One region of the Superficieibacter sp. HKU1 genome, then DNA from elsewhere that is predicted to be linked to it. Evidence: predicted binding sites of a transcription regulator. Region 1 holds the regulator's gene; each other region holds the start of a gene.
The links. The regulator LexA, encoded in region 1, represses DNA repair genes until DNA is damaged. The targets are predictions, from matches to a motif close to TNCTGTATGTACATACAGNA.
Positions count from the first base shown of each region.

Region 2: dinB (DNA polymerase IV) is a predicted target of LexA. The motif match lies at 3,816-3,835, and genes of this name have one in related genera.
Region 3: P0H77_RS09985 (metal-dependent hydrolase) is a predicted target of LexA. The motif match lies at 5,398-5,417, and genes of this name have one in related genera.

Region 1 covers NZ_CP119754.1:4,437,648-4,448,450, forward strand. Annotated here, with positions in the region: gene zur (zinc uptake transcriptional repressor Zur) at 1-190, shown strand, start outside; gene P0H77_RS21160 (CsbD family protein) at 270-479, opposite strand; gene lexA (transcriptional repressor LexA) at 695-1,303, opposite strand; gene P0H77_RS21170 (diacylglycerol kinase) at 1,413-1,781, opposite strand; gene plsB (glycerol-3-phosphate 1-O-acyltransferase PlsB) at 1,911-4,331, shown strand; gene ubiA (4-hydroxybenzoate octaprenyltransferase) at 4,447-5,322, opposite strand; gene ubiC (chorismate lyase) at 5,297-5,833, opposite strand; gene malM (maltose operon protein MalM) at 6,007-6,939, opposite strand; gene P0H77_RS21195 (maltoporin) at 7,047-8,384, opposite strand; gene malK (maltose/maltodextrin ABC transporter ATP-binding protein MalK) at 8,460-9,569, opposite strand; gene malE (maltose/maltodextrin ABC transporter substrate-binding protein MalE) at 9,939-10,803, shown strand, end outside.
Region 2 covers NZ_CP119754.1:1,146,044-1,156,846, reverse strand. Annotated here, with positions in the region: gene pepD (cytosol nonspecific dipeptidase) at 1-701, shown strand, start outside; gene prfH (peptide chain release factor H) at 776-1,393, opposite strand; gene P0H77_RS05545 (RNA ligase RtcB family protein) at 1,390-2,529, opposite strand; gene dinB (DNA polymerase IV) at 2,741-3,796, opposite strand; gene dpaA (peptidoglycan meso-diaminopimelic acid protein amidase) at 4,069-4,800, shown strand; gene P0H77_RS05530 (class II glutamine amidotransferase) at 4,771-5,538, opposite strand; gene lpcA (D-sedoheptulose 7-phosphate isomerase) at 5,577-6,158, opposite strand; gene fadE (acyl-CoA dehydrogenase FadE) at 6,398-8,845, shown strand; gene P0H77_RS05515 (amidohydrolase) at 8,939-9,709, shown strand; gene P0H77_RS05510 (gamma-glutamyltransferase family protein) at 9,830-10,803, opposite strand, start outside.
Region 3 covers NZ_CP119754.1:2,093,088-2,103,890, reverse strand. Annotated here, with positions in the region: gene P0H77_RS10020 (hypothetical protein) at 254-886, opposite strand; gene ompW (outer membrane protein OmpW) at 1,071-1,706, opposite strand; gene P0H77_RS10010 (YciC family protein) at 2,126-2,869, shown strand; gene P0H77_RS10005 (septation protein A) at 2,914-3,453, shown strand; gene yciA (acyl-CoA thioester hydrolase YciA) at 3,503-3,901, shown strand; gene P0H77_RS09995 (YniB family protein) at 3,935-4,471, opposite strand; gene hxpB (hexitol phosphatase HxpB) at 4,621-5,289, shown strand; gene P0H77_RS09985 (metal-dependent hydrolase) at 5,438-6,019, shown strand; gene P0H77_RS09980 (L-cystine transporter) at 6,156-7,547, shown strand; gene cedA (cell division activator CedA) at 7,596-7,835, opposite strand; gene katE (catalase HPII) at 8,031-10,289, shown strand; gene chbG (chitin disaccharide deacetylase) at 10,514-10,803, opposite strand, start outside.

The DNA of each region.
Region 1 (10,803 bases):
GAAAGAGGAAGGTGCCGATGGCGTGGAAGATATTATGCATGCCCTGGCAGCACGGATGGGATTTGCTTTACGCCACAACGTGATTGAAGCGCACGGGTTATGTGCAGACTGTGCAGAGGTTGAAGCCTGCCGTCATCCTGGCGACTGCCACCACGATCACAGTATTCAGAGTAAGAAAAAGCCGCGCTAGTGTCAGCACGGCTCTTTGTGGGGTGGTACCTCCATGTACCTTCGGGTAGGATCTTCTCAGCCGTTAGCTGAGGTTACAACTACCAGCGGTAATCGTGACGGGTTTCCCAGTCTTTCACTTCGGTTTCCGCCTGATCTTTCTGGTAACCGTAACGCTCCTGGATTTTACCTACCAGCTGGTCACGTTTACCTTCGATGACGGTCATATCGTCATCGGTCAGTTTGCCCCATTGTTCTTTCGCTTTACCTTTGAACTGTTTCCAGTTACCGCCGACTTCGTCTTTATTCATAATTATGTCCTCATTGTTGGGGTACAAATCATTTGAATTCTGTCGTCCAGATTGCATGTCTTTTCTGCTGAACGTAAGAATAAGTGTAGATGAGGATGCTGCACCCTGCGGAGAATTAAGAATATTTAACCCTGAGAAGCGCTACCACTAAGAGAGGGTCTGGCAAAAGGAAGGAACTCTGCGGCACCGACAGCACCGCAGAAATCAGAACAAATTTACAGCCACTCGCCGTTGCGGATCACGCCAACAGCCAGTCCTTCAATAGAGAAGTTTTGCTTACGCAAGTCAACCACGATAGGTGAAAACTCATTATTCTCAGGCAGCAGTTCAACAACATTGCCCTGTTTCTTCAGACGCTTAACAGTCACTTCTTCGTCAATACGCGCGACGACAACCTGGCCGTTACGTACATCCTGCGTTTTATGCACTGCCAGCAAATCGCCGTCCATAATACCGATGTCTTTCATCGACATACCGCTAACGCGCAGCAGAAAATCGGCGTTGGGTTTAAACAGCGACGGGTCGACCTGATAGTGACTTTCAATATGCTGCTGTGCCAGAAGCGGCTCGCCAGCGGCAACGCGGCCAATAAGAGGAATGCCTTCTTCTTCCTGCATTAGCAGGCGAATACCACGCGATGCGCCGGTGACAATCTCAATCACCCCTTTACGCGCCAGCGCTTTAAGATGTTCTTCAGCCGCATTTGGGGAACGGAACCCCAAACGTTGCGCAATTTCCGCACGCGTCGGTGGCATGCCTGTCTGGCTGATGTGATCCCGAATGAGATCGAACACCTCTTGCTGCCTGGCCGTTAACGCTTTCATTCCGCCCCCTGGGTGTATATACAGTTATGCTGTGAGTATATACAGTTAACGGCGATTTTGGAACCACCAATGGCACGAAAAATAAGAGACTTTTTTACTTTTGCGACCTTTAGCGGAAATGCGACCACAATAAGGTCACCCAGGTGATAAGCGCAACGACAATTGCCAGCAGTACTGCCGCCGATCCCATATCTTTGGCACGGCCTGAAAGTTCGTGTCTTTCCGTGCCGATACGGTCCACGACGGCTTCAATTGCACTGTTTAAAATTTCTACGATCATTACCAGCAGCACCGAGCCAATCAGCAGCACGCGGGTGATGGGATCGACATCCAGCCAGCAGGCGATAATGATAGCCACAAGGGCAGCCACGCCTTCCTGACGAAAAGCGGCTTCGTTGATCCATGCCGCACGAAATCCTTTCCAGGAATAACCCGCTGCGTTGATAATCCGGGTTAATCCGGTGGTATTATTGGCCATCAAAAGAACCTTTTAACATTATTAGCGTCAATGATATAACGCGCTTCCTGCGTAAGCTCAGAAAATCTGTTCACTTTCTGATATCCTTGCAGCGCATTTGCATGATTAACCAGAGGCTTCACATCGTTTATGTCCGGCTGGCCACGAATTTACTACAAATTACTGAATTTACCATTAAGTGTCCTGGTAAAGAGCAAGTCTATTCCGGCGGAACCTGCGCAGGAGTTGGGCCTGGATACCTCCCGCCCAATTATGTACGTATTGCCTTACAATTCAAAAGCGGATTTGCTGACGCTGCGCACGCAGTGCCTGGCGCACGATCTTCCCGATCCCATGGAGCCGCTGGAGATCGACGGCACCCTGCTGCCGCGCTACGTCTTTATACATGGCGGCCCGCGTGTATTCACGTATTACACGCCGAAAGAAGAGTCTATCAAACTCTTCCACGACTATCTGGACTTGCACCGCAGCAATCCGGGGCTGGACGTACAGATGGTGCCGGTATCGGTGATGTTTGGACGTTCGCCAGGGCGTGAGAAAGGCGAGGTTAACCCGCCGCTGCGCATGCTCAACGGCATACAAAAGTTTTTTGCCGTTTCCTGGCTGGGGCGCGACAGCTTTGTTCGTTTCTCCCCCTCGGTCTCTCTGCGCCGGATGGCCGACGAGCACGGAACGGATAAGATCATTGCGCAAAAGCTCGCGCGCGTTGCGCGTATGCACTTTGCCCGTCAGCGTCTGGCGGCCGTAGGGCCACGTCTGCCCGCTCGTCAGGATCTGTTTAATAAGCTTCTGGCGTCTAAAGCGATTGCCCGGGCAGTAGAAGACGAAGCGCGCAGCAAAAAAATCTCTCATGAAAAAGCGCAGCAGAATGCCATTGCGCTGATGGAAGAGATTGCCGCTAACTTCTCTTACGAGATGATCCGCCTGACTGACCGTATTCTGGGCTTCACCTGGAACCGTCTGTATCAGGGGATTAACGTGCATAACGCCGAGCGCGTGCGGCAGCTGGCGCATGATGGTCATGAGATTGTCTACGTGCCCTGCCACCGCAGCCATATGGACTATATGCTGCTCTCCTACGTGCTCTATCATCAGGGTCTGGTGCCACCGCATATTGCCGCGGGCATCAACCTGAACTTCTGGCCTGCCGGGCCCATTTTCCGCCGCCTGGGCGCGTTCTTTATTCGCCGTACCTTTAAGGGTAACAAGCTCTATTCGACGGTGTTCCGTGAATATCTCGGTGAACTGTTCAGCCGCGGCTATTCCGTTGAGTATTTTGTCGAAGGTGGCCGCTCACGTACTGGCCGTCTGCTGGATCCAAAAACCGGCACCCTGTCGATGACCATTCAGGCGATGCTGCGCGGCGGGACACGCCCCATCACTCTGGTGCCGATTTATATCGGCTATGAGCACGTGATGGAAGTGGGTACTTACGCCAAAGAACTGCGTGGCGCGACGAAAGAGAAGGAAAACCTGCTGCAGATGATGCGTGGTTTGAGCAAGCTGCGTAATCTCGGTCAGGGCTACGTCAATTTTGGCGAGCCAATGCCGCTGATGACCTACCTGAATCACCATGTGCCCGAGTGGCGTGAATCCATCGATCCAATTGAGGCAGTGCGCCCGGCCTGGCTAACGCCAACCGTTAACCGCATCGCCGCCGATCTGATGGTGCGCATTAACAATGCAGGCGCGGCGAACGCCATGAACCTGTGCTGTACCGCGCTGTTGGCTTCCCGTCAGCGCTCTCTGACCCGTGAGCAACTGACGCAGCAGCTGGATTGCTATCTCGATTTGTTACGTAATGTGCCGTATGCGCCGGATTCTACTGCGCCTGTGGCCACGGCGAACGAACTTATCGAGCATGCACTGCAGATGAATAAGTTCCAGGTCGAGAAAGATACCATCGGCGATATCATCGTTCTGCCGCGAGAGCAGGCGGTCCTGATGACGTATTACCGCAATAACATCACGCATATGCTGATGCTGCCCTCGCTGATTGCCGCCATTGTGACTCAGCATCGGCAGATTTCACGTGACGCCCTGCTGCACCATGTGGAACTACTTTACCCGATGCTGAAAGCCGAACTGTTCCTGCGCTGGGATACCAGTGAAGTGGCGGGGGTGATTGACGCATTGACGGCAGAAATGGCGCGCCAGGGGCTGATTACCTGTGAGGACGCGGAGTTCCGTATCAACCCGGCCCGTGCCCGAACGCTACAACTGCTGGCGGCAGGCGCGCGTGAAACGCTACAGCGCTATGCCATTACCTTCTGGCTGCTCAGTGCTAATCCGTCGATCAACCGTGGCACGCTGGAGAAAGAGAGCCGTACCGTGGCGCAACGTCTGTCCGTGCTGCACGGCATCAACGCGCCGGAGTTCTTCGATAAAGCGGTCTTTAGCTCTCTGGTGCTGACGCTGCGTGATGAAGGCTATATCAGCGATACCGGGGATGCGGAACCGGCAGAAACGATGAAGGTTTATCAGATGCTGGCGGAGTTAATTACCTCGGATGTGCGGTTAACGATTGAGAGCGCGGCACAGGGCGAGTGATAAAAATGCCGGATAGCGGTGATACCACCATCCGGCAAATCCAGGCCAAACGTCATAACCCATTGTAATTTTATCTTTCGTAGGCCGGGTAAGGCGAAGCCGCCACCCGGCAGGTTTATGCGAACGACCAGTAACTTACCGCCAGCCCGACAAACAGCGCCAGTCCGACATAGTTATTATTCATAAATGCCTTAAAACAGGCATCACGTTCACGCTGCATAATCAGCTTCTGCTGATACACAAACAGCGCGCCCGCTACGGCCACCGCCGCGTAGAATGCGCTGCCCAGCCCGTTCAGCCAGCCAATAGCGATCATCAGCGCCAGCACTGCCACCTGTAAAAGTCCAATGATCAACCGATCGTACTGCCCGAAAAGGATCGCCGTTGATTTCACGCCGATCTTCAGATCGTCATCGCGATCGACCATCGCATACTGCGTATCGTAGGCCACCGCCCAGAGAATATTACACAGGAACATCAGCCAGCAGCTCAGCGGCAGCGTTTCGCTGACGGCGGCGAACGCCATCGGGATCGACCAGCCGAAGGCCGCCCCCAGTACTACCTGCGGCAAATGGGTGTAGCGTTTCATAAATGGATACACCCATGCCAGCAGCAGCGCAGCAACGGAAAGCAGGATGGTCATCCGGTTCAGCGTCAATACCAGCAGGAAAGAGCACAGCACCAGCACGACAAACAATATGCGCGCCTCTTTGCCGCTGACGGCCCCGCTGGGTAACGGCCGGTTTGCCGTGCGCTTCACATGGCCATCAATTTTGCGATCGGCATAATCGTTTATCACACAGCCCGCCGCGCGCATCAGCCAGACGCCAGCGACAAAAACGGCCAGGATCCACAGCGGCGGCAGGCCCGGCGTCGCCACCCATAGCGCCCATAGCGTCGGCCACAGCAGCAGCAGCGCGCCAATAGGTTTGTCGGTACGCATCAGGCGATGATATGCCAACAGCTTATTCTGCGTCAGACTCCACTCCATTTCTCTCTTCCTTCTGGTAAATCGGTGATGCCGGTAAAAATAATTCGGTCAATAACAAGGGCTTTCCATTAAGCCGCAGCCGCGAGCGCCGTCCCCACAGATCGTCGCTCATCCCGATCTCGATAAAATCACGGGTCAGGGTTGAGGAAGTAAACAGATAGCGGCCCAGCGGCGTTTTACCCAGTTTTTGCAGCGCCAGCTCAGGACCGTTTAACGTTGATTCCGGCACAACGGTGCGCCCCACCAGCCACGGAACCTCGTCCGCACAAAGCACAATTTCCCGCAGCCAGTAGCGCGTTTCGTACGGCAATAGCGCCTGCTCTTCGGTAATCTCTTCCCGGCCAACAAACGCTTCGCGAAGTAAAGTAATGCTGACCGTCTTCCCCTGCTGTTCAAACCGTTTGGTCATCGAATCTTCCAGCAATAACCACTCTCGCAGTGCGGATTTTAGCGGGGGGATATGATCAAGATAGCGCAGCGCACGCAATTGCGTTAGCGCAGGATGTGACATGCCAGTTTCTCCGGTACATAGCCTGAAAACATTGTAACGCAGAAAAGTGGGATGGGGGGCGGGTTAGATGCAAAAGCGCAACAGATATGTAACACCGGATAGCCGGAAAAAAAGTGCGCCCCGAAGGACGCACCGAAAGGCTAAGCCTAAACATCAGCATTGTGGGGCAACCATCACCCCTTGCCTTTTACACTGCTGATAAAGGTGGAACGCGCTGAAGTTGACCCCAGACGCTCTGCTTCGTTAAGTAATTTCAATGCCTTATCGACATCGCCTTTATCAACAGCCTGTTTAATAGCCTGATTAAAGTAGGCTTCAGTATCATTCAGAACCGGCTCGTTTTTGGCGGCAGGCGCGGCGACCGGTGCGGCGGCTGTTGCGCTATAGGCAGGTGCTGCCGTATTACCGACGGTCACCGAGCCCTGATTTGAGGAACCAAACAGCGGGCCGACCAGTACGCTGGAGCTGCTATTGGTTTTCACTTTCAGTTTCACGACGCCATCGGTGGTGTGACGGGCGACAGGATCGGGAATATCCGGTACCGCATTGCCGATGCCTTTGGCGTAGGCTTTGGCTGGATCCAGCAGCGTGGTGGTTTGCTGGAGATCTTTTTCAGTGGTAAAGACCAGCACGTAAATTTTCTGTTGCCCCAGCGCAGGCGTCAGGCGCATCACCCCTTCAAGACGATCGGCGCTCATCACGCCCGGCTCCTGATAGGTAAAATAGCTGCTGGGGAAAAACGCCGACGGCGTCAGGTTCTGATCGAGGATCAGCACGTTCGGCGCATAGACGCTGCTTTGTTTGTTGACTTCACTGGTCAGCGTTAAGGTCAGCTCGCCGATATTCGCTGGCACGCTATAGGCGACAACCGGACCGGTAATGCCTGCAACGTCAAGGCGTTGCCCAACGGAAGCAATGGTCGAGGTTTGCTGTTTAGACTGATCGACCGGTGTCCACGTGAGCTGCTGCAGGGCAATGGCAGGAATAGCCGGGGCGGCAGCGGTGTTTTGCGGTACGTAGTTGACCTCAGCCAGGCTAACCGCCGGGGCTGCTGCCAGTAACCCCGCCGTCAGGCAGAGTGCAACGAGACTTTTGTTCATTTTCATTGTTATCACCTCAAAGTACCCGGGTGTAGCGGTGGCCAGGCAATAGCGCGCCAACCCTTAAGACGTTGAGGGGCTTGCGCCCCTCTTTATGTCAGATTAATGCGGTATTACCACCAGATTTCCATCTGTGCGCCGAAGGTGAATTCATCATCGTCGCCACGGCTGCTGGAGAACTGGCCGTTACCGGTAGAGTCGCTGATCGCTGAGCGGCCGATATTGCCGTTAGCATCTTTAGCGTAACCCCAGTTTTCATCCCATTTCGCATAGGTTGCGAAGACACGCAGTGCCGGGCGAGACCAGATGCTGTCGCCAGCCTGCCATTGTTGCGCGAGGGTGATTTTGTACTGGCTGTTACGATCGCTGGTTTGCTGTGATTTCACGTTGTCGTAGCCCACTTCCAGCAGGGTGCTCATGATCGGCGTCCATTTGTACATCGGGCGCACGCCGACGGTGTACCAGTCGGTACCACGATCGTCGTCACGATCAATTTTCTGGTACATACCGACGTACATCAGGTCCCATTTGTCAGCAAGCGTAATCGCACCGTGGTCAATCACGCGCCACAGAGAGCCATCGTTATTGACGTTGCGATCGGCTGCAATATCTTCATCGGTCCAGGAGCCCTGCGGAATACCTTTACCCTGTGCGGTCATGGCATCAGTAGCATATTGCAGAACAAATTTGTTAAAGCCTTTCATCATGCTCTGGGTATGTTCAGCAGTGAACATCCAGCCATCTTTTGATGCACCGTCTGCCAGACGATAATCATCAGTGGTGTTAGCACGACCGTAATCCACACCAAATTCCAGCATGCCGTCCGGGTTAGTTTCCAGACCGGCTAAACGCACGTCATACACGTCGTTGGCGGTATCTTTGGTCGCGTCATAAATATGGTTGCTGCTGAAGGAGGTAGAACCACCGGATTCCTGTGAACGCGTGGCGGCAAAGGAGAGTTTACCGATACCATTCAGATCGATGTTTTCGATACCGGCACCAGGACCTGAAATATCCCAGTAGTAGAAGTCGATCATGTGAACGTCATGACGCTGATAGAAACGCTTACCGGCCCAGATAGTAGAACCTGGCAGCGCATCGATCAGGTTTTTACCCTGCACGTTGGCTTCGCGGAAGGCCGGATCGGTGGCTTCCCAGTCATTCTGTTGTGCAACGGAGTAGGCGACGTTGGTGTCGAAATAGAAGCTCTTATCGCCTTCTTTCCACACTTCCTGACCCAGTTTCAGTTCCGCATAGGTTTCACATTCGTTACCGAGACGGTATTTACTTTGTGCACCGGTTGCCTGGAAACACTGTTGTTCGCCGCCGCTGCCGGTCCAGCCGATGCCGGAACGAGCATAACCTTTAAAATCGACGGCACCAGCGTGGGCAGAGAGAATGCCCGCGGTAATGGCGATCGCCAGTGGAAGTTTGCGCAGAGTAGTCATTATTCTATCTCCTGAGATCATTGCTTTTCTTTTATTACGCATCGTTCTTTACAGACTTTGCGTATTTAATGGGAATGCTTAAACGCCCGGCTCTTGATGCAACCGACGACATGCAGTGCCATCCTCACGGAACAGATGGCAGCGCTCTGGCGGCAGGCCGATAGCGAATGTGGCACCCTCTTCTACCAACACCACGTCATTCTGGCGGTACACCAGGTTCTGACGGATGGCGGGGATTTGGATATGGATCTGTGTTTCGTGGCCTAACTGTTCGACGACCTGAACCACGCCTTCCAGCGTGACATCAGCGATATCGCTGGGCAGCAGATGCTCAGGGCGAATACCGAGCGACATATTTGCGCCCACCTGAACGTTGGCGCTATCGACCGGTAGCCAGACGTGCTGACGGTTAGGCAGCTCAACCTGCACCTGATCGATCGCGGTTGCCGTGACCTTCACCGGCAGGAAATTCATTTTCGGCGAGCCAATAAACCCCGCGACGAAACGATCTGCCGGGTAGTGATACAGCTCCAGCGGCTTGCCTACCTGCGCCACCCGACCGGCGTCCAGCACCACAATTTTGTCGGCCAGCGTCATCGCTTCGACCTGATCGTGAGTGACGTAGATCATCGTTCGGCCCAGGCGTTTGTGCAGGCGGGAAATCTCAATGCGCATTTGCACGCGCAGCGCGGCGTCAAGGTTCGAGAGCGGTTCATCAAGCAGGAACACGCGCGGTTCCGCCACCAGCGTGCGGCCAATCGCCACGCGCTGACGCTGTCCGCCAGAAAGCGCTTTCGGCTTACGCTCCAGCAGATGTGCAAGCTGGAGCACTTCCGCCACCTGATTAACGCTCTGCTTCATGACCTCTTTTTTGGCACCCGCCAGCTTGAGACCAAACGACATATTTTCGGCAACGGAGAGATGGGGATAGAGCGCATAGGACTGAAACACCATACCCACACCACGTTCGGCCGGCGGGACATCGTTCATTCGGGTTTCACCGATGAACAAATCGCCACTGGTGATGGTTTCCAGACCGGCAATCATGCGCAACAGGGTCGATTTCCCACAGCCTGACGGTCCAACAAAAACCACGAACTCACCTTCATGGATCTCGAGGTTGATATCTTTTGATACCACCACGTCGCCCCAGGCTTTCGTTACATTCCGTAGCTGTACGCTCGCCATGCCCTCTCCCTTCGTTACAACCTGTCATCAACAGAAACATTCAAGATGGGCTGACTATGGGCCAAACATTGATGTGGTAAATCCTCCACCCCCTCTCTTTTTTATGGGGGAGGAGTTGGGAGGATGAGGCGCATGCTTCTGAGACCAGAAGCGGCGGGCCGCAGCTATTTTCGTGATGCGTCCGACAAAAATCGGCGTGTTTTTATGTGCGCTGGGACGCATAACTCAAATTTATGCAATGGAGATCACAGAACGAAGCGGTGGGGCGTAGAGGTGGGGAGGATGGAAAGGGCTTGCCAAACCCGGAGACTGAGCATCGTCAAGCCACCTGAGCGTCTCCACGAGTAATGACCATAAGGACGGGATAATATGAATATCAAAACTGGCGCACGCATCTTCGCACTCTCTGCTCTGACAACGATGATGCTTTCCGCCTCAGCTTTCGCCAAAATCGAAGAAGGCAAACTGGTTATCTGGATCAACGGCGATAAAGGCTACAACGGCCTCGCTGAAGTGGGTAAGAAGTTTGAAAAAGACACCGGCATTAAAGTGACCGTTGAACACCCGGATAAGCTGGAAGAGAAATATCCGCAGGTTGCCGCGACTGGCGACGGCCCGGACATCATCTTCTGGGCGCACGACCGCTTCGGGGGCTACGCTCAGTCCGGTCTGCTGGCAGAGGTTACGCCAGACAAAGCCTTCCAGGACAAACTGTATCCTTTCACCTGGGACGCCGTGCGCTATAACGGCAAGCTGATCGCTTATCCGATTGCGGTAGAAGCGCTGTCGCTGATTTATAACAAAGACCTCGTACCGAATCCGCCAAAAACCTGGGAAGAAATTCCGGCGCTGGATAAGTCGCTGAAAGCGAAAGGTAAGAGCGCGCTGATGTTTAACCTTCAGGAACCGTACTTCACCTGGCCGCTTATCGCTGCCGACGGCGGCTATGCGTTCAAATTTGCTGACGGCAAATACAACGTGAAAGACGTCGGCGTGGACAGTGCGGGCGCGAAAGCGGGCCTGAACTTCCTGGTCGATCTGATTAAAAACAAACACATGAACGCCGATACGGATTACTCCATCGCCGAAGCCGCCTTTAATAAAGGCGAAACGGCGATGACCATCAACGGTCCGTGGGCATGGTCCAACATCGATAAGAGCAAAGTGAACTACGGCGTCGCGCTGCTGCCGACCTTCAAAGGCAAGCCGTCTAAACCGTTCGTTGGCGTGCTGA
Region 2 (10,803 bases), 1.6 Mb from region 1:
CGTTGCGTAACGCTATCCCGCGTGAAGCCTTTGCCACCGTTGCCGTCTCTGCCGATAAAGCAGAACAGTTGAAAACGCAGGTTGCCGCTTATCTGGATATCCTGAAAAACGAACTGTCGATCAAAGAAAAAAATCTGACCGTCGTGCTGGAATCCGCTACCACCGATAAAGGTGCGCTTAACGCCCCGTCTCGCAATAGCTTTGTGCACTTGCTGAACGCTACCCCGAACGGCGTGATCCGCAATTCCGACGTGGCGAAAGGCGTGGTGGAAACCTCCCTGAACGTGGGCGTGGTGACCATGACCGACGATAACGTTGAGATCCACTGCCTGATCCGCTCGCTGATCGACAGCGGTAAAGACTACGTAGTAAGCATGCTGGAATCGCTGGGTAAACTAGCGGGAGCCAAAACTCAGCCGAAAGGCGGCTATCCCGGCTGGCAGCCGGATGCCAGTTCACCGGTAATGCAACTGGTGCGTGAAACCTACCAGCGCTTGTTCAATAAAACGCCGAACATTCAGGTGATCCACGCCGGTCTGGAATGCGGTCTGTTCAAGAAGCCGTATCCGCAGATGGATATGGTGTCTATCGGGCCAACCATTACCGGTCCGCACTCCCCGGATGAGCAGGTACATATCGAAAGCGTGGGCCAGTACTGGACGCTGCTGACCGAGCTGCTGAAGGCGATTCCGCAGAAGTAATAATCTCCGCGCCATAACAGAGGCGCGGATTTTTTGATGATGAACCCGGCAAATGCTTGCCGGGTTCATGTCCGTTACGATACCGCGCTAAAATTCATCCCCTTAAACGTTCGCACAGGATCCCCCCGCTCAATTTGATGATGAAACATCCGCCGCTGCGATTTTAATTCCGCGCCCTGTTCCTGCTGCCGCTGCTCCAGCTTATGTGCTATCAGTAAACAGGCCAGCCGCTTGTTGGCATGCTGGCTGCGCTCCGACTGCACTTTAACGCTGATCCCCGTCGCAATATGCGTGGCGCGCACCGCCGAGTCGGTTTTATTGACGTGCTGACCGCCCGGCCCGGAGGAACGCAGGGTTTCAAAACGTATCTCTGAGGAAAACGCCTGCTCCGGTGGGGTAAAGCGCGCCGCGCCCACGTACCAGTTTTTGCGTCCGTGGTGTGGGCGATACGGGCTGGCGCAAATCCACTGTAGCGTGCCGCACCAGCGTTCGCTGAGCGCCATGGCCTTGGCGCCGTCCAGCGAAACCAGCGCAGAGCGCAGCGTATCGGGTATGCGTCCTGGCTCCGTTTCGAGCAGCGTCAGCGAGACCTTCTCACTGGCGGCCTCTTTCACCAGACGATTCAGCGCTTTTTGCACCGCCAGACAGCACTCGTCCGGCCCCTGAGCAGAAGAGAGTTGCAGTAAGATCATACGCTTTTCTCCCCTGCGGTTTTCAACGTCAGCACCGGGCGCAGGCGGGCAACCGGCGTAATCAGCCCGGCATCAAACAGACAATCCACCACGCTGTCGACAGATTTATACGCCTGCGGCGCTTCTTCATAAATCAGCTGGCGATCGCGGCAAATCACCCGGCTGCCCATGTCGGTACGACTGAGCTGGAGCGGGGTAAATTTTGCCGACAACCGGCCCTTACACTCGGTGCGCATCCACTTACGCCCCGCGCCGTGCGCCAGTGAGAAAAGGCTCTCTTCGCTGACAACCGGTTTTACCAGCCAGCTATAGTCGCCACGCGAACCGGGAATGATCACCAGCCCCTCTCCGTCAGGCGTAGCGCCTTTGCGATGCAGCCAACCTGCTTCCCCCGCTACCGTGCAGGGCTCGACGAAGTTATGCGCCACATCTAACAGCGGTTCGCCCTCTGCTTTGATCTGTTGCAGGATCCGCCGGGCAATCAGTTCACGATTGCAGCGGGCAAAGGCCAGCGCATCGTTGTGCTCATCAAGATAGCGGCGTGCATCGTCACTCTCTTGCGGCAAACCGTCATGTGAAAACGCCTCAACGTGGCGGCGTAAAATAGCCTGCCCCAGCCCGCGTGAACCGCTGTGTACCAGCAGTAATAGCTGCGCTTTCTGTAAACCTGACAGAACGAACGTGTCAGCATCGGCGATGCTATCGATCTGCTGAAGCTCGGCAAAATGATTGCCGCCGCCAATCGATCCCAGCGCGGAATGCCAGGGATGATGTTGCATTGCCGCGGGGACATTTTCCGCCAGCCACTGCGCTTCCGCCACATCCGGAAGCTCAGCCAGCCGCTTTTCCGTTTTGTCAGCGTTGTACTTGCGAGCCGGTAAATCGGTTTGCCACAGCGCCATTCCGCAGCCGATATCGTTGCCCACCAGCGCCGGGTAAAAACGCCCGCGGGAAAAAAACGCCGCGCCGATGGGATAGCCACGTCCCGGATGCAAATCGGGCATTCCGACGACGCGCGTCATGCCCGCTAATTTAGCGGTAGTGTGTAATTGTTGGATCGCAGAACCTTCGATCCACAGGTTATCGGAAGCGATGGAAAATACCGCATCAGATAAAGGACGAATATAATTGCCCATATACCATTCCATATATGAATTAAAAAATCAGGAAATGGCAGACGAATCCAGAGCAATAAAGGGAGATTAATCCTGGAAATGTCTGCAAAGTGCGTTCAGGGAATTAAATGTCATGATGAACCTCCTTTGCAGTTATTGAGAGTAGAAAACGCGCGTATAGTAATACTGAAATTCGGGTTGCGCAATGGTTATTAAATCTCAAAGGCCTGACTTATAATCCCAGCACCAGCTGACGCTCAAGCTGCGGGTCAAGCAGCGTGACGTGCAGTCCGACCAGCCTGACGCCCCGCCCGCCCCGGCGTTCATCCCAGGTTTTACGCGCGGTGGCGATTAAATCTTCTTTATTTAGCCGCGGCCAGACGTGCTCCTGGGTCGTCAGCTGAAAATCATTGAATTTGAGTTTAACCCCCTGACGGGCAATGAGCAGATCGGGCTTCACTTTTGCCAGCCGGCTTTCCAGTTCCGGATAAAGACGTTCAATAATGGCTTCGCATTCGGGCCATTCGTGAATATCCTCTGCCAGCGTGCGTTCGACGCCGACCGATTTACGTAACCGTTCATTATTCACCGTGCGTTCATCAATACCCTGGCTACGCTCCCATAATACACGGCCAAATTTGCCAAAGCGCTTCAGCAGCAGCGCCAGATCGCTATTTTGCACGTCTCCACAGGTCCGCAGCCCCATATTTTCCAGCTTCGCCGCCGAGACCTTGCCGACGCCGGGAATTTTACTTAACGGCAGCGTTTTAATGAAATTCGGCACCTCTTCCGGCGTAATAACATATTGCCCATCAGGTTTATTCAGATCGGAAGCAATTTTGGCGAGGAATTTAATCGGTGCAACACCGGCTGAGGCGGTGAGATTGAGTTCATCAGAAATGGTCTTGCGGATCTGCTGCGCCATTAACGTCGCGGAGCCGTGGCAGTGCAGGCTGTCAGTGACGTCCAGATAGGCTTCATCCAGCGAAAGCGGTTCAATCAGCGACGTGTAGCGGGAGAAGATTTCGCGGATATGATCAGAGGCTTCACGGTAAGCTTCAAAGCGTCCCGGCAATAGCGTCAGATGGGGACATAATTTTAGCGCCATCGCCGTCGACATCGCGCTACGCACGCCGAATTTACGCGCCGGATAGTTGGCGGTGCTGATCACGCCGCGCCGCTCACGGCTGCCGCCAATGGCGATAGGGATATCACGCAGGGACGGGTTGTCGCGCATCTCTACCGCTGCGAAAAAGCAGTCCATATCGACATGTATGATCTTACGCATGAGAAGCCCCCCCGTCACTCACTGGATAAGTATACAGTGACATTGAAGTTATTGAGAAGCGTGTTTATTCTTGTTCAGGCAATCCGTCAGCCGTTTCGTTTGAAAGTCCGTAAAAAGACGGTTTAACGCAAACTGGTTTGTAAACGCTGTACATCAGGCTTGCGAAAAAATACGGTGGTGCTAATGTGAGCGCTCCTAATCCAGATAAGTCTGATTTCGGGTCTCTTTTGCCGTTCTGGCAATGTGGTAACGTTTATCAAGGAACAAGCAGTATGCGCATAATCGCATTTTTTCTTGCGATGCTTCTGATGCCGTGTGTCTCTTTTGCCGGCCTGACCGGTTCAGCAGCGCCGGTGAACAAAGAGTATAAGCAGCAGTTAATGGGGTCGCCGGTTTACATCCAGATCTTTAAGGAAGAGCGCACCCTCGATCTTTACGTCAAAATGGGCGAGAAGTATCAGCTCCTTGATAGCTACAACATCTGCAAGTACTCCGGCGGACTGGGGCCCAAGCAGCGTCAGGGCGACTTCAAGAGTCCTGAAGGGTTCTATACCGTCCAGCGTAGCCAGCTAAAACCCGACAGTCGCTTCTATAAAGCCATCAATATTGGTTTTCCGAACGCCTACGATCGTGCACACGGCTATGAAGGCAAGTACCTGATGATTCACGGCAACTGCGTGTCCATTGGTTGCTATGCCATGACCGATTCCGGCATTGATGAAATCTTCCAGTTTGTTACCGGAGCCCTGGTATTTGGTCAGCCGGTCGTTCAGGTCAGTATCTATCCCTTCCGCATGACTGATGCCAATATGCAGCGGCATAAGTACTCCGCGTATATCGATTTCTGGAAGCAATTGAAACCTGGCTACGATTACTTTGCGCTAACTCAGGAGCCGCCGATGGTTTCCGTTGTTGACGGACGCTACGTGGTCAGCAAGCCGCTGAGCCACGAGATTGTGCATCCGCAGCTGGCGTCAAACTATACGCTCCCCGAGGCAAAATAACGCCCACTCGCCTGGCATAATTTTTTGCCAGGTTTCATTACCCGTTAAGGGTTGGGTCGCGATCACGGAGACCACATCGTTCGGTGTGGTTTCCCGCTGAAAATCAATTTCCATATCCTGATCGATGAGCGTTGCCAGCCCGAACGGCGCACGGCGCGTGATCCAGTACAAATTCGTCGAGCAGAACGCCATCACATAGCGCCCGTCTGACAGCAGCATGTTAAACACGCCCTTCTGGCGCATTTCTCCGGCAAGACTCGCAATATATTTAAAAACCGCCAGCATGTTGCCCGGCGTGCGCGGATAGCGCTGGGTCAGTTTATGCAGCAGCCAGCAAAATGCTTTCTCGCTGTCGGTCTCGCCTACCGGACGAAACATGCCCGTTTCAAGTGATTTATAACCCGTCATTTGCCCGTTGTGGGCGTAGGTCCAGTTGCGTCCCCACAGCTCGCGGGTAAAAGGGTGCGTGTTTTCCAGCGCCACTTCACCCCGGTTGGCCTGCCGAATATGCGCCACCACGGAGCAGGACTTAATCGGATAGTCCTGAACCAGCCTGGCGATCGGTGAGTTAAAGCTCGGTTGCGGATCTTTGAATGTGCGACAACCTTTGCCTTCGTAAAAGGTAATGCCCCAGCCGTCTTTATGCGGCCCGGTGCCTCCCCCGCGCTGTACAAGCCCGGTAAAACTAAAGCAGATATCAGTTGGCACATTCGCGCTCATCCCGAGCAGTTCACACATAGCTCACCTCATAACACAATGCGGGTTGCCCCGCAAAATCAGGCTTTAACCATCTCTTTTTCGATCAGCTGGATCAGGATATGAATGACTTTAATATGGATTTCCTGAATGCGATCGGCATAACCAAAATGCGGCACACGGATTTCAATGTCCGCCGTTCCTGCCATCTTACCGCCATCTTTTCCGGTCAGGGTTATCACCTTCATCCCTTTCTCGCGGGCCGCTTCGATAGCTTTGATAACGTTAGCGGAATTGCCAGACGTAGAGATCCCCAACAGTACGTCGCCTTCACGACCTACCGCTTCAACGTAGCGGGAAAAAATATAATCGTAGCCAAAATCGTTGCTCACGCAGGAAATATGGCTGACGTCGGAAATAGCGATCGCCGGATAGCCTGGACGGTTTTCACGGTAACGTCCCGTCAGCTCTTCCGCAAAGTGCATCGCATCGCAATGAGAGCCGCCGTTGCCGCAGGAAAGCACTTTACCGCCCGCCTTGAAGCTGTCGGCCAGCAGCACCGCCGCGCGCTGCACCGCGTGAATATTGGCTTCATCTTTCAGAAAGTTAGCCAGCGTTTCCGCCGCTTCGTTCAGTTCATTACGAATCAGATCCTGGTACATGAGGATATCCTTCAGATTTTATGAAAATGACAAGGTGCAGTGTACCCAATCGCACCAGAAGCGGGAAGCAGAAGCCGGTGCGATCCCCCTCTGTTTTGATTTTCCGTGCGCTGAAAAACGGCAACAATGTGAGCGAGGTTGTAATTATATTGTAAATACATTGCTAAAAAAAATAACATCCACTACAACCATATCATCACAAGTGGTCAGACCTCCTACAAGCCAGGGAGCTTTTCTTTATGATGATTTTGAGTATTGTTGCCACCGTTATTCTGCTCGGCGTGCTGTTCTATCACCGGGTCAGCTTAGTTTTGAGTAGTCTGATTTTAATTGCCTGGACGGCGGCGCTGGGCGCGGCTGGCATCTGGTCGCTGTGGATGCTGCTGCCCGTTTTGCTGCTCCTGCTCCCGCTGAATCTTAAGCCTATGCGCAAATCGATGATTTCCGTTCCGGCATTCCGCAGCTTCCGTAAAGTGATGCCGCCAATGTCGCGGACGGAAAAAGAGGCGATTGACGCGGGCACAACCTGGTGGGAAGGTGATTTGTTCCGCGGCACGCCGGACTGGAAAAAGCTGCACAGCTACCCGCAGCCGCATCTGACCGCCGAAGAACAGGCTTTTATTGATGGTCCGACGGAAGAAGCCTGCCGTATGGCGAATGATTTCGAGATCACCCATGAACTGGCCGATCTGCCGCCGGAACTGTGGGCGTTTCTGAAAGAACATCGCTTCTTTGCGATGATTATCAAGAAAGAGTACGGCGGCCTGGAATTCTCCGCTTATGCACAGTCTCGCGTACTGCAAAAACTCTCCGGCGTCTCCGGGATCCTGGCGATTACCGTCGGCGTGCCGAACTCTTTAGGGCCGGGCGAACTGTTGCAGCATTACGGCACTGAAGAACAGAAAAATCATTATCTGCCGCGTCTGGCGCGCGGTCAGGAGATCCCCTGCTTTGCGTTGACCAGCCCGGAAGCTGGCTCCGATGCGGGCGCGATCCCGGATACCGGCGTTGTCTGCATGGGCGACTGGCAGGGTGAGCAGGTGCTGGGCATGCGCCTGACCTGGAACAAGCGTTATATTACGCTGGCCCCTATCGCCACCGTACTGGGCCTGGCCTTTAAGTTAACCGACCCGGATAAACTGCTGGGCGGCGAAGAGAACCTCGGTATCACCTGCGCGCTGATCCCGACCACCACGCCGGGCGTTGAGATTGGTCTTCGTCACTTCCCGCTGAACGTGCCGTTCCAGAACGGGCCAACCCGCGGTCAGGACGTTTTCGTCCCGATTGACTACATCATCGGCGGGCCGAAGATGGCCGGTCAGGGCTGGCGTATGCTGGTTGAATGTCTGTCTGTCGGACGTGGTATTACTCTGCCTTCCAACTCCACGGGCGGCCTGAAATCGGCGGCGATGGCGACCGGTGCGTACGCACATATCCGTCGTCAGTTCAAAGTCTCCATCGGCAAAATGGAGGGCATCGAAGAGCCGCTGGCGCGTATTGCCGGTAACGCTTACGTGATGGACGCTGCGGCCTCATTGATTACCTACGGCATTATGCTGGGTGAAAAACCGGCCGTACTGTCTGCCATCGTGAAATATCACTGTACCCATCGTGGACAGCGCGCCATCATCGATGCAATGGATATCACCGGCGGTAAAGGTATTATGCTGGGCGAAGGCAACTTCCTGGCGCGTGCCTATCAGGGTGCACCGATTGCGATTACCGTTGAAGGCGCAAATATCCTGACCCGCAGCATGATGATCTTCGGTCAGGGGGCGATCCGCTGCCATCCTTACGTGCTCGATGAGATGGCCGCCGCGCAGAATAACGATGCCGACGCGTTTGATACCCTGCTGTTTAAACATATCGGCCACGTCGGTTCTAACGTCGTGCGAAGCTTCTGGCTGGGGCTGACGCGTGGCCTTACCAGCGCGTCGCCGGCGCAGGATGCGACTAAACGCTATTACCAGCATATTAACCGCCTGAGCGCTAACCTGGCCTTGCTGTCAGATGTGTCAATGGCGGTACTGGGCGGCAGCCTGAAGCGTCGCGAGCGTATTTCTGCCCGTCTTGGCGACGTGCTGAGCCAGCTTTATCTTGCCTCTGCGGTACTGAAACGCTACGACGATGAAGGTCGCCACGAAGCGGACCTGCCGCTGGTACACTGGGGCGTGCAGGATGCGCTTAATCAGGCAGAAATCGCCATCGGCGAGCTGCTGCGCAACTTTCCGAACCGCGCGGTAGCCGGGCTGCTGGGCGCGACGATCTTCCCGACAGGCCGCCATTATGATGCCCCGTCCGACAAGCTCGATCATAAAGTTGCCCGGATCCTGCAAACACCGTGTGCTACCCGTGCGCGCATCGGTCGCGGTCAGTATCTGACGCCGGACGAGCATAATCCGGTAGGGCTGCTGGAAGAGGCGCTGCGCGATGTGATGGCGGCCGATCCCATCCACCAGCGCATCTGCAAAGAGCTGGGTAAGAATCTGCCGTTCACCCGTCTGGACGAACTGGCGAAGAACGCGCTGTCCAAAGGGCTTATCAATCAGGATGAGGCCGCGCTGCTCATCAAGGCGGAAGAGAGCCGCTTGCGCAGTATCAACGTGGACGATTTCGAGCCGGATGCGCTGGCGACTAAACCGGTAAAAAAGCCGCCGGTGAAATTGCGTAAGCCTGAAGCGGCATAACGTTAACCCACTTATCAGCCCCGCTCAGGCGGGGTTTTTTATTTTTTATGCCATGCTAGAGTGACTGGATGCTGTAAAACGAGGAGTACGATCGTGCCTGGCCTGAAACTTACCCTGTTGCAACAACCGCTGGTCTGGATGGACGGTCCGGCTAACCTGCGCCATTTCGATCGCCAGCTGGAAGGGATCGGCGGGCGCGACATCATTGTGCTGCCGGAGATGTTTACCACCGGTTTTGCGATGGAGGCCGCACAGCGATCGCTGGCGCAGGATGACGTGCTGGCCTGGATGCTGGCCAAAGCTCAACAAACTAACGCGCTGATTGCCGGTAGTGCGGCATTGCAAAGCGAACGCGGTCCGGTGAACCGCTTTCTGCTGGTCGAGCCGGAAGGGAAAGTTCACTATTATGATAAGCGCCATCTGTTCCGCATGGCCGATGAACATCGCCATTATGAAGCGGGCAACGAGCGGGTGATCTTTGAGTGGCGTGGCTGGCGGATCTTACCGCTGGTGTGCTATGACCTGCGCTTCCCGCTGTGGTCTCGCAACCGCAATGATTACGATCTGGCGCTGTATGTCGCCAACTGGCCTGCGCCGCGCTCTCTGCACTGGCAGGCGCTGCTGGTGGCGCGCGCCATAGAGAATCAGGCGTATGTGGCGGGCTGTAACCGCGTCGGCACCGATGGTAACGGCCACCATTATCGTGGAGATAGCCGGGTGATCACCCCGCAGGGTGAGATCCTCGCCACCGCCGAGCCGCATCAGGCAACGCGGATTGACGCCGAGTTGTCGCTGACGGCTCTGAAAGAGTACAGGGAGAAGTTTCCGGCATGGCAGGATGCGGACCCGTTTAGCCTCGGGTGAGCCAAAAATGCCGGGTAGCGGCTTCGCCTTACCCGGCCTACGGACGCATAAAAATCAACTACAACAGCATGTCAGGGAATTTTGTAGGCCCGGTAAGCGCAGCGCCACCGGGCATTAGCGTCAGCTGACCAGCGCCTGACCATCTTTCCGGCTTTCGGTCGCCGCCACGTAGTGCCCTTCCGACATCCGGTAAATTACCTGCGCACCACCGAAGTTATAATCCTGTAATGGATCTTCCACGGTAATAAGGTGCCCACGTTCACGCAGACCGGCAATGACGTTGCGGCTGAAGGTCGATTCGACAATCACTTCTCTTCCCTGCACCACACGCCAGCGCGGCGCATCTATCGCCGCCTGCGGATTCTGCCCGTGGAGCATAATACGCAGCGCCATTTGCATATGTCCCTGCGCCTGCATCGGTCCGCCCATCACGCCAAACGACATCAGCGGTTTACCGTCGCCGCCCATCGCAAAACCCGGAATGATGGTATGGAACGGTCGTTTGCTGCCCGCCAGCGCGTTCGGATGCTTCGGGTCGAGCACAAAACCGCAGCCGCGGTTTTGCAGGCTGATACCGGTCTCCGGCACCACGACGCCGGAACCAAAGCCCATAAAGTTTGACTGAATAAACGACACCATCATACCGCTGGCATCGGCGGTAGAGACGTACACCGTCCCGCTTTGCGTCGGCGAACCGTAGGTGAAATCAGAGGCGCGATCCGTGTCGATCAGCGCAGCGCGGGATTTCAGGTAGGCATCGCTGAGCAGCTCTTTGGCGGCAAATTCCATGTGCGCTTCGTCCGCCACATAGCGATCGAGATCCGCCAGCGCCAGCTTCATCGCCTCAATGGAAAGATGCAGCGACTGCACCGAGTCCGGATCGTAGCGGCCAATATCGCACTGCTCCAGGATCCCGAGCGCGATCAGCGTGGCGATCCCCTGCCCGTTCGGCGGCAGTTCCTGCACCGATCCGCCGGCAAACTCCCGCGACAAGAGTTCGACCCAGTCGACGCGATGATCTGCCAGATCTTGTGCCGTCAGGTGCGCGCCATGCTCTTGTGCAAAAGCAGCAATTTTCTGCGCCAGTTCGCCAC
Region 3 (10,803 bases), 2.3 Mb from region 1:
ACGGTTTCGCTTCCATTACGCTATCGACATATCCGCTACGTACCGTGACTGAGATCCCTGCCCTTAACGACAGTAAAAAACGCACGGTGTTTACGCTGTCTTAACGTCCGTACAAAAGAAGGGGTTGATTCTGAAGATGATAAAGATTATCTTTCTCACTACCGAATAGTTGAGCGAAATACTCAGGTATTCGGTACGACATTGCTCACATTGCTTCCAGTATGACTTGCCCGCCTTTACGGCGGGCTTTTTTTTAGCGGCTGGCGTGGGCGACGGAAAGCGCGGTCTCCCGTTTTTCGCTCTTCATCAGATCCCAGGTGATTAAGAACAGACCCACCATAAAGGGGATTTCATACAGTTCTTCAATCAAATCCTGATACTGTCTGACGTGCAAAAAGAGCGGTGCGATGAGCCGATGATGCTCTACGGAATCAGAGATCAGGAACGTAATGACCACGATAAGCACCATCCACAGTGGCACCTCCGCCGTGCGGAATTTCAACGCAATTTCTTTGCGCAACGTGGAGGACAGGATCAGCGGCAGCGCCAGCGCTGCAATCAGGATCACCGAAATCGTCCTGAACAGCATTTTGGGCTCATGGGGAAAATAGTCTCGTCCCCAGCTTGTGCTTCTTCCCAGCAATACCAGCCACCACACGACAGCCCACAACCAGAATTGCCTGGAACCCGTTTCAAGCGATAGCGGCTTGATATAAAGTGCAGTAAAGACCGCGCCAAACAATAGCCACAGTGCCTGGCCATTTTCTATCCATTCCACAACTTCGCCGTGAAGTAATGGCAAATGCAAATCTGCCGTGAAGGGAAACAGGACCGCCAGCAGGAGCAAAAAAAATGCTGCTGCGGAAAATTGCGTTTTCAGTGTCATATGCCGTCGCTACTTAAGGACAAATTAAGGAAACTCTCAGGCAGCGATAATAACCCTTTTGGATAAATGCGCATTATCTAAGTGTGCCTGCGATGCGATGCATCGCATAAAAAGCTTTTATAGTTAACTTTGAAGGGCGACAACGCAAGGAACTGGCCGCAGTCGGCCAGTTTGTAACAAAGAATTAAAAGCGATAGCCCGCTGAGAACATAAACACCCACGGATCGAGGCGGGTATCCACGTTCTGCTGTACCCCACCCGCTTTAAACTTCACTTCGGTATCGATATCCATGTACCAGACGGACATATTGATCAGCCAGTCGCGGTTGATAAGGTAATCCAGCCCGACCTGTCCCGCTGCGCCCCAGGAGTTTTTCAGGCTGAGATCGGACAGCCCCGCGGCCTTACCGTTATCGTTAAAGCTTTCATCAAAGAACGTCGTATAGTTGACGCCTGCGCCAATGTAGGGCCGCACTTTACTGCTGGCATCGCCGAAGTACCACTGGGCCATTAACGTCGGTGGCAGTTGATGGACGGTGGCAATATTGCCGGTCGGCCCGGTGCCCACTTTATGCCGAAATGGCGTCGCCGCCAGCAATTCTACCCCGACATTATCCGTCGCCATATAGGTAAACGTCAGGCCCAGCTGGGTATTGTTATCAACATTAAACCCGCCGAGACTGTTCAGTACGTTATCCGACCCTTCCGTCGGTCGAACCGTTGCTGAACCGGCGCGAATAAAGAACTCACCCGCCTCGTGCGCCCATGCTCCACCAGAGAGACTGCTTAAGATTAATGCCGCCAGCGCAATTTTTTTCATATCCACTCCTTCGTTATGGTTTTATCAGGCGCGGCAAATATACCTACAAAGCAGTAAAAGTGATCCAACTTAGATCACATTTAATCCTGAGATTTAACCTTTATTGATCTGGATTAATTTTTACGTACTACACGCTAACCTTATTTTCATAACCACATCAATTTTCGTAAAATTTACGCATAAAACGCCGGTTCTCAGACCGCTACCATTCACAAAGCTGATGAAAAACGTGTCTGTGTTGATAAAGAGGGCGATGATGACCGGCGATATGCGGCGGTGCAGGCGTTTTAAGCGCGATGAAAGATAAGCATGGTCAATACCTTTTTTACAAAGACTGACCTTTACGGATGCTGCCACTGATGCATTATCCAGGGTACAATCGTCCGCTTAATAACGCCTGCAAAACGCAAGGAGAGTGCATGTCTATCACGGCGAAGTCCGTTTACCGTGACACGGGTAATTTTTTTCGTAATCAGTTCATTACCATTTTGCTGATTGCTTTATTGTGTGCATTTATCACGGTGGTGCTTGGCCATGCTTTTTCACCCAGTGAAGAGCAGCTTTCGATCCTCAGTGAGGGTGACAATCTGGCCGGAAGCGGCGGATTGTTTGAACTGGTGCAGAGCATGACGCCAGAACAGCAGCAGGTTTTACTTCGCGCTTCAGCCTTATCCACCTTTACCGGACTGGTAGGCAACGCGCTGTTAGCGGGTGGCGTGCTGCTGATGATCCAGATGATCTCTGCCGGACAACGCGTCAGCGCGCTGCGTGCGATTGGTGCCAGCGCTCCCGTGTTGCCCAGACTGTTTTTACTGATTCTCCTGACCACTTTTCTGGTACAGATAGGCATAATGCTGATCGTGGTGCCGGGCGTCATTCTGGCTATCGTGCTGGCCTTTGCTCCGGTTATTTTGATTCAGGATAAAATGGGGATATTTGCCTCAATGCGCAGCAGCACGCGTCTGGCGTGGGCCAACATGCGCGTTGTCGCACCAGCCATCATTTGCTGGCTGCTGGCAAAAACGCTGCTTCTGATGCTGGCTTCGCATTTTGCCGCATTAACGCCGCTGCTGGGGGCCGTGGTGGCGAACACGCTGAGCAATCTGATTTCCGCGATGCTGCTCATTTATCTGTTTCGTCTGTACATGCTCATTCGCCCTTAACCCTGTCGCTCGCCTGGCGAGCGACATTACTACGGAATCGTTGTATGAAGCAGTTTCTTGATTTTTTACCGCTGATTGTCTTCTTTGCCTTTTACAAGCTGTACGATATTTACATGGCGACCACCGCGCTGATTATCGCGACGGCGGTGGTGCTGATTTACAGCTGGCTGCGCTATCGGCGGGTTGAAAAAATGGCGCTGATTACCTTTGTACTGGTTGCCGTGTTTGGCGGATTAACGCTTTTCTTCCATAACGATGAATTTATTAAGTGGAAGGTCACCGTGATTTATGCCCTGTTTGCCGGAGCGCTGTTGTTCAGTCAATGGGTCATGAAAAAGCCGCTGATCCAGCGCATGCTGGGTAAAGAACTGACGTTACCGGCCGCGGTCTGGTCAAAGCTTAACATCGCCTGGGCGCTGTTCTTTCTTCTTTGCGGGCTGGCAAATATCTATATTGCCTTCTGGCTGCCGCAAAATATCTGGGTCAATTTTAAAGTGTTCGGCCTGACCGCGTTGACGCTGGTCTTTACCCTGCTGAGCGGCGTGTATATCTACCGGCACATGCCGCAGGATGATAAACCCTGATTTTTTACCCGGTTCCGACCGGGTTTTTTATTCACTTACTGGAACGATCATGACAACCACCAACGATGCGCCGCAGGGCGAACTGGTTTTACGCACGCTGGCAATGCCAGCCGACACCAATGCCAACGGCGATATTTTCGGCGGCTGGTTGATGTCGCAGATGGATATGGGCGGTGCGATCCAGGCAAAAGAAATTGCTCAGGGCCGCGTAGTGACGGTTCGGGTGGATGGGATGACTTTCCTGCGCCCGGTGGCGGTCGGCGATGTGGTGTGCTGCTACGCCCGCTGCGTTAAGCGCGGCACGACGTCGGTGAATATTAACGTTGAGGTGTGGGTTAAAAAAGTATCGTCCGAGCCGATTGGCCAGCGCTATAAGGCCACCGAAGCGCTGTTTATTTATGTGGCGGTAGACAACGACGGCAAACCGCGGCCACTGCCTGCAGCATAAGGTTTCGCCCGGCGTAATACCGGGCGAACGCGGTCAAATAAAGCCCAGTAGCGAAAAGAAAAAGTAGCCAATAATTAAGACAATCACCGGCATGATGTACAGCGGCACAATTTGCAGGAAAATCGTATGCCGGGGTACCACGATACGTGACTCAATCTGCTCGCGCGTCATCCCATCCGGCCCTTTGGCTTTTTCGAGGATCATCTGATCTTCCACCCCCTCACGCAGAAAACGCGCCTGGCGGCTCATTCGCGCCCCGGAAGATTGCAGCGCCAGCCCGACAAAGATCAAGGCGAAGATAATCCAGAACATCAGGTTGAGGCCGTGACTAAACTCCGGCTGCGGTGAGTTGTACCAGAAAAAATTGAGAAACGGCGTATTGAAACGCATCATTTCAATCATCACGTGCGCAAAATCCAGCATGACCGCATTGATCCCTGCTTGTTTTTCACTGTGCGCGTACATGAATTTCAGAACCGAAATTAGGGTAGAAACGACTGCTGGAATAAATATTACCCAACCCGCAATCCGTTTAATAATTGCGATGCGTCCAGCCTGTTGATACGTCATGGATTCCCCTTTTAGAGACGCTTTGTTATCGCTGCTAATTCTACCCGCTACTGCCACTTTTCGCCCGATTTTTAAAAGCAATATGCTATAACAACGCATAGCTTTCATGTGGTAAACATTTTAAGAGTGAACTCCTGAGGAGGGATGCAATGACGGTTCAGCGACAAATTCTCGCCGCAATTTTTGATATGGATGGGTTATTAATTGATTCTGAACCCCTGTGGGATCGGGCTGAACTGGAGGTGATGGAAAGCCTTGGGGTGGATGTTTCCCGACGTGATGAGCTGCCCGACCTGCTCGGACTGCGTATCGATATGGTGGTGGATTTGTGGTACGCACAGCAGCCGTGGAACGGCCCCGGTCGCGATGAGGTCACCGCACGTATTATCAGCCGTACAATGAATCTGGTGGAGGATGCGCGTCCGCTATTGCCCGGCGTGCGTGAAGCCGTGGCGCTGTGTAAAGCCGAAGGGCTGAAAATCGGGCTGGCGTCTGCCTCTCCGCTCGCTATGCTGGAAAATGTGCTCACCATGTTTGGCCTGCGAGATGATTTTGACGCGCTGGCCTCGGCGGAAAAATTGCCTTACAGCAAACCGCACCCGCAGGTGTACCTCGACTGTGCGGCAAAACTCGGGGTTGATCCATTAACGTGCGTTACGCTTGAAGACTCCGTCAACGGCATGATCGCCACCAAAGCCGCGCGGATGCGCTCGATTGTTGTCCCGGCGCTGGAAGTTCAGCACGATCCGCGTTATGTTATGGCAAACGTTAAATTATCCTCTCTGCACAATCTGACCGTCCAGCATTTGCGCGGCTGAGCCCGTTGGGCGCTCAGATTGAGCGCCCTTTCAATTTCCCCCTCGAATATGCAAATTGTGACATTGAGTTACAACGTCACCTCTTTCGCATACTGTATAAAAACCCTATACTGGATGAATCGACAGTTTAGCGAGTCCAATGATTATCATGACGGCGGAAGGCCATCTTCTTTTTTCAATTGCCTGCGCGGTTTTTGCCAAAAATGCCGAGCTTACGCCTGTGCTCGCGCAAGGGGACTGGTGGCATATCATCCCTTCAGCGATCCTGACCTGTCTGCTGCCGGATATCGATCATCCCCAGTCCTTTCTCGGTCAGCGCCTGCGATGGATCTCTAAACCCATCGCCAGAGCCTTTGGACATCGGGGTTTTACCCACAGCCTGCTGGTCGTGTTTTGCGGTCTGACGCTCTGCTATCTAAAAATACCGGAGAGTTGGGTGATCCCGGCAGACGCTGTGCAGGGGCTGGTGCTGGGCTATTTAAGCCATATTCTTGCCGATATGCTTACCCCGGCGGGAGTTCCATTACTGTGGCCCTGCCGCTGGCGCTTCCGCCTGCCGATCCTTGCACCGCGTAAAGGTAATCAGCTTGAACGCGTACTGTGCATGGCGCTCTTTGTGTGGGCCGTCTGGATGCCGCAAAATCTTCCTGATAACAGTGCGGTACGCTGGTCTTCGGGGATGATTACCGCGCTGCAAACCAGTTTTTATCGTTTAATCCACCACTACTAGTATTAATTATCGTCTGCATCAGACATTTTGATATAAGCCATTCCATTTGGATATAAGACCCCCATCACACTTCTGCTACTCTTGCGCCATCTGAGTCGGCGTTCCTAAGCCGACCATAATAAACAGGAGAACGGGGATGAACTTTCCATTGATCGCGAACATTATCGTGTTCGTCGCGTTGCTGTTTGTGCTGGGGCAAACCCGCCACAAACAGTGGAGTCTGGCAAAAAAAGTGCTGGCTGGTCTGGTGCTGGGCGTCATTTTTGGTCTGGCATTGCAGTTTATTTATGGCGATGACAGCCCGGTACTTAAAAGTTCGATCCAGTGGTTTAACGTCGTCGGCAACGGTTACGTTCAGCTGCTGCAAATGATTGTTATGCCGCTGGTCTTTGCCTCAATACTGAGCGCGGTGGCCCGTCTGCACAATGCCGCACAGCTCGGCAAAATCAGCGTACTGACGATTGGTACATTATTATTTACCACCCTGATTGCGGCGTTAGTCGGCGTCCTGGTCACCAATCTGTTTGGCCTTTCCGCCGAAGGGCTGGTGCAGGGTGCGGCCGAGACGGCGCGTCTTAACGCCATCGAAAGTAACTATGCAGGTAAAGTTGCTGACCTCACCGTACCGCAGCTTATTCTCTCTTTTGTGCCGAAAAATCCGTTTGCCGATCTGACCGGGGCTAACCCAACGTCAATTATCAGCGTGGTCATCTTCGCCGCCTTCCTCGGCGTGGCCGCGCTGAAGTTACTAAAAGACGACGTGGAGAAAGGCCAGCGCGTTCTGACGGCCATTGATACCCTGCAAAGCTGGGTAATGAAACTGGTACGCCTGGTGATGCAGGTCACGCCATACGGCGTGCTGGCGCTGATGACCAAAGTGGTGGCGGGTTCAAACCTTCAGGACATTATCAAGCTGGGCAGTTTCGTTATTGCCTCTTATCTGGGCCTGGCAATCATGTTCGCCGTACATGCCATTCTGCTTGGCGTCAATGGCGTCAGCCCGCTGCGCTACTTCCGCAAAGTATGGCCGGTGCTGACCTTCGCTTTTACCAGCCGGTCCAGCGCCGCCAGCATTCCGCTGAACGTTGAAGCGCAAACGCGTCGTCTGGGCGTGCCGGAATCCATCGCCAGCTTCTCGGCGTCGTTTGGTGCCACTATCGGCCAGAACGGCTGTGCTGGTTTGTATCCGGCAATGCTGGCGGTGATGGTCGCACCTACTGTGGGGATCAATCCACTGGATCCGATGTGGATTGCAACGCTTGTCGGGATTGTCACGGTAAGCTCTGCAGGTGTTGCAGGCGTGGGCGGCGGAGCTACCTTTGCCGCACTGATTGTTCTGCCTGCGATGGGGCTGCCGGTTACTCTGGTTGCCCTGTTGATTTCGGTTGAGCCGCTCATTGATATGGGGCGTACGGCACTGAACGTCAGCGGTTCCATGACCGCCGGGACACTGACAAGCCAGTGGCTGAAACAGACGGATAAAACCGTCCTGAACAGCGAAGATGAAGTAGAACTGGCACATCGCTAAACCCTGAGCCGGGCGCCCTGCCCGGCTACGCTTACCGCCCGGTTGGCCTTACCCGATAATTTCCCCTTCCTGACGCATCTGCGTCGCCCAGCGCTGGGCCGCTTCCGGTACGCCGAAGGACGGCGAACGCTCAAATTTTTCGCCTACAAGCACAAAAGCGACGTACTTGTTGCGCAGAAGCCAGACGTCCTGAAAACCCTCCATCTTCACCGCATGTTCAGGCGGCGCGGGCTCGATGCGAGGCACGTAGCTGATGACAGGACGATTTTGTTGTCGAAGCGTTTTCATAAGCAGTTAATTCACTAAAGATCACAGCAAAAAAACTATGATAGCCGAAATGGCCCCCCGACGTCGCGTCAGGCGAGTGCGGTCTTCCCTTCTTTATAGCCTCTCACCCTGCCCATCGGTGAGATTGTTCTATAGTTAGAGAGGTTTTTCTTTAAGCACCCACTCTTTCAGAGATGAAAACAAGAGGCCTACGCAATGTCGAAAGATGATAAAAATAGCAAAAATCACCCTTCTCCCGTCCATGATGAAAAACAAGCGCAGCCGGGTCTGGATTCTCTGGCGCCGAAAGATGGCTCCCATCAGCCGGATCCCAAACCTACCGCTCCCGGTGAACAACCCACCGCTTCCGGCAGCCTGAAAGCGCCTGATATCGAAAGCGAGAAGTTGACGGCGCTGGAGAGCTTCCGTAAAGGCAGCGAAAACCAGGCGCTAACCACTAACCAGGGCGTCAAAATTGCCGACGACCAGAACTCGCTGCGTGCCGGAAACCGCGGCCCAACGCTGCTGGAAGATTTTATCCTGCGCGAAAAGATCACCCATTTTGACCATGAGCGGATCCCCGAGCGCATCGTCCATGCACGCGGTTCCGCAGCACACGGCTACTTCCAGCCCTATAAAGATTTAAGCGATATCACTAAAGCAGACTTCCTTAGCGATCCGCAAAAGAAAACGCCGGTGTTCGTGCGCTTTTCGACCGTTCAGGGGGGAGCAGGATCGGCAGATACCGTGCGTGACATTCGCGGTTTTGCCACCAAGTTCTATACCGAAGAGGGTATTTTTGACCTGGTAGGGAATAACACGCCGGTGTTTTTTATTCAGGATGCGCATAAATTCCCGGACTTTGTTCATGCGGTTAAACCTGAACCACACTGGGCGATCCCTCAGGGTGCGACCGCGCACGATACCTTCTGGGACTATATTTCTCTGCAACCTGAAACCCTGCATAACGTTATCTGGGCAATGTCCGACCGCGGCCTGCCACGCAGTTTGCGCACGATGGAAGGCTTCGGCATTCATACCTTCCGTCTGATCAACGCTGAGGGGAAAGCGACGTTTGTCCGTTTCCACTGGAAACCGGTGGCCGGTAAAGCCTCAATGGTGTGGGACGAGTCGCAAAAGCTGATTGGTCGCGATCCTGACTTCCACCGTCGCGAACTGTGGGAATCGATTGAAGCGGGCGATTATCCGGAATTTGAACTGGGATTCCAGCTGATCCCGGAAGAAGATGAGTTTAAATTTGATTTCGACCTGCTCGACCCGACCAAGCTGATCCCGGAAGAGTTAGTGCCGGTACAACTGGTCGGTAAAATGGTCCTTAACCGTAACCCGGATAACTTCTTTGCTGAAAACGAGCAGGCAGCGTTCCACCCAGGGCATATTGTCCCCGGACTCGATTTCACAAACGATCCTCTGTTGCAGGGCCGTCTGTTCTCCTATACCGATACGCAAATCAGTCGTCTGGGTGGGCCAAACTTCCACGAGATCCCGATCAATCGTCCGACCTGCCCGTACCACAATTTCCAGCGTGACGGCATGCACCGCATGGATATTGATACCAATCCGGCGAACTACGAGCCCAACTCCATCAACGATAACTGGCCGCGTGAAACGCCTCCGGCGGCGAAGCGTGGCGGTTTTGAGAGCTATCAGGAGCGTGTTGACGGTAATAAAGTCCGCGAGCGTAGCCCGTCGTTCGGCGAGTACTACTCCCACCCCCGTCTGTTCTGGAACAGCCAGACGCCGGTTGAGCAGCAGCATATTATTGACGCCTTTAGCTTTGAACTTGGCAAAGTGAGCCGTCCTTATATCCGCGAGCGCGTGGTGGATCAGCTGGTCCGTATCGATCTCAAACTGGCACAGGCCGTGGCCGAAAATCTGGGCCTGACCCTGACCGATGAACAGCTGGCAGTGACGCCGCCAGCCGATGTCAACGGACTGAAAAAGGACCCGTCGCTGAGCCTGTACGCCATTCCTGGCGGCAGCGTTAAAGGACGCGTGGTAGGCGTATTGCTGAACGATAAGGTGAAGTCGGCTGATTTGCTGGCACTGCTGAAGGGCCTGAAGGCGGAAGGCGTACACGCTAAACTGCTTTATTCGCGTATGGGCGAGATTAAAGCTGACGATGGCAGCGCGCTGAACGTGATGGCAACCTTTGCTGGTGCGCCGTCGCTGACCGTTGATGCGGTGATTGTGCCCGGGGGCGATCTGACCAGTCTGAAGGCCAGCGGCGAAGCGAATTACTATCTGCTGGAAGCCTATAAGCACCTCAAGCCTATCGTGCTGGCAGGGGATGCGCGTGAGTTTAAAGCGACGCTGAACGTTGATGATCAGGGGGAAGAGGGAATTATCGAAGCCGACACGATTTCTGCGGCGACGGTAAAAGAACTCATTACCCTGCTGGCCGCGCACCGTGTGTGGTCACGCAGCAGCAAAATCGCCAGTATCCCGGCGTAAGGAAAAACCGCAGCGCACTGGCGCTGCGGTTTTAGTTATACCGTAGAATTATGCCTGGCGGCGCTTCGCTTGCACAGGCCTACGGGTTATGAATAATGCGTTGATATTGATGGTTTTCGTAGGCCGGGTAAGGCGAAGCCGCCACCCGGCAAAACGGCGCATACATTGGCAAACAGGTTTGTCAGCTATTTGAACCGCAGCGTGTTGGCGCTGCGGTTTTATTTTCACAGATCGCTGAAATTGCCCAGCCGGAAGCCCCGCGCGGTCACCGCCGCTTTTAACGACGGTGCCGTCAATACCTCAAGCTCTTCCAGACGCGGATAACAATATTTGCTCTCCTGCAGCAGCTTGTCGACAAAGCCGGGATGACACATGATTTCAGTCGACCGGTCATTGCGCGCCGCCGCCTCGTCCAGCAGGGTGAGGAAAAATGCCTCGCTGACGTTTTCCGCATAAAAGGTGCTGGCGAAGCTGTCACTGCTGCGCTCGTCGGTAAGCCTGATTGCGTTTTGCA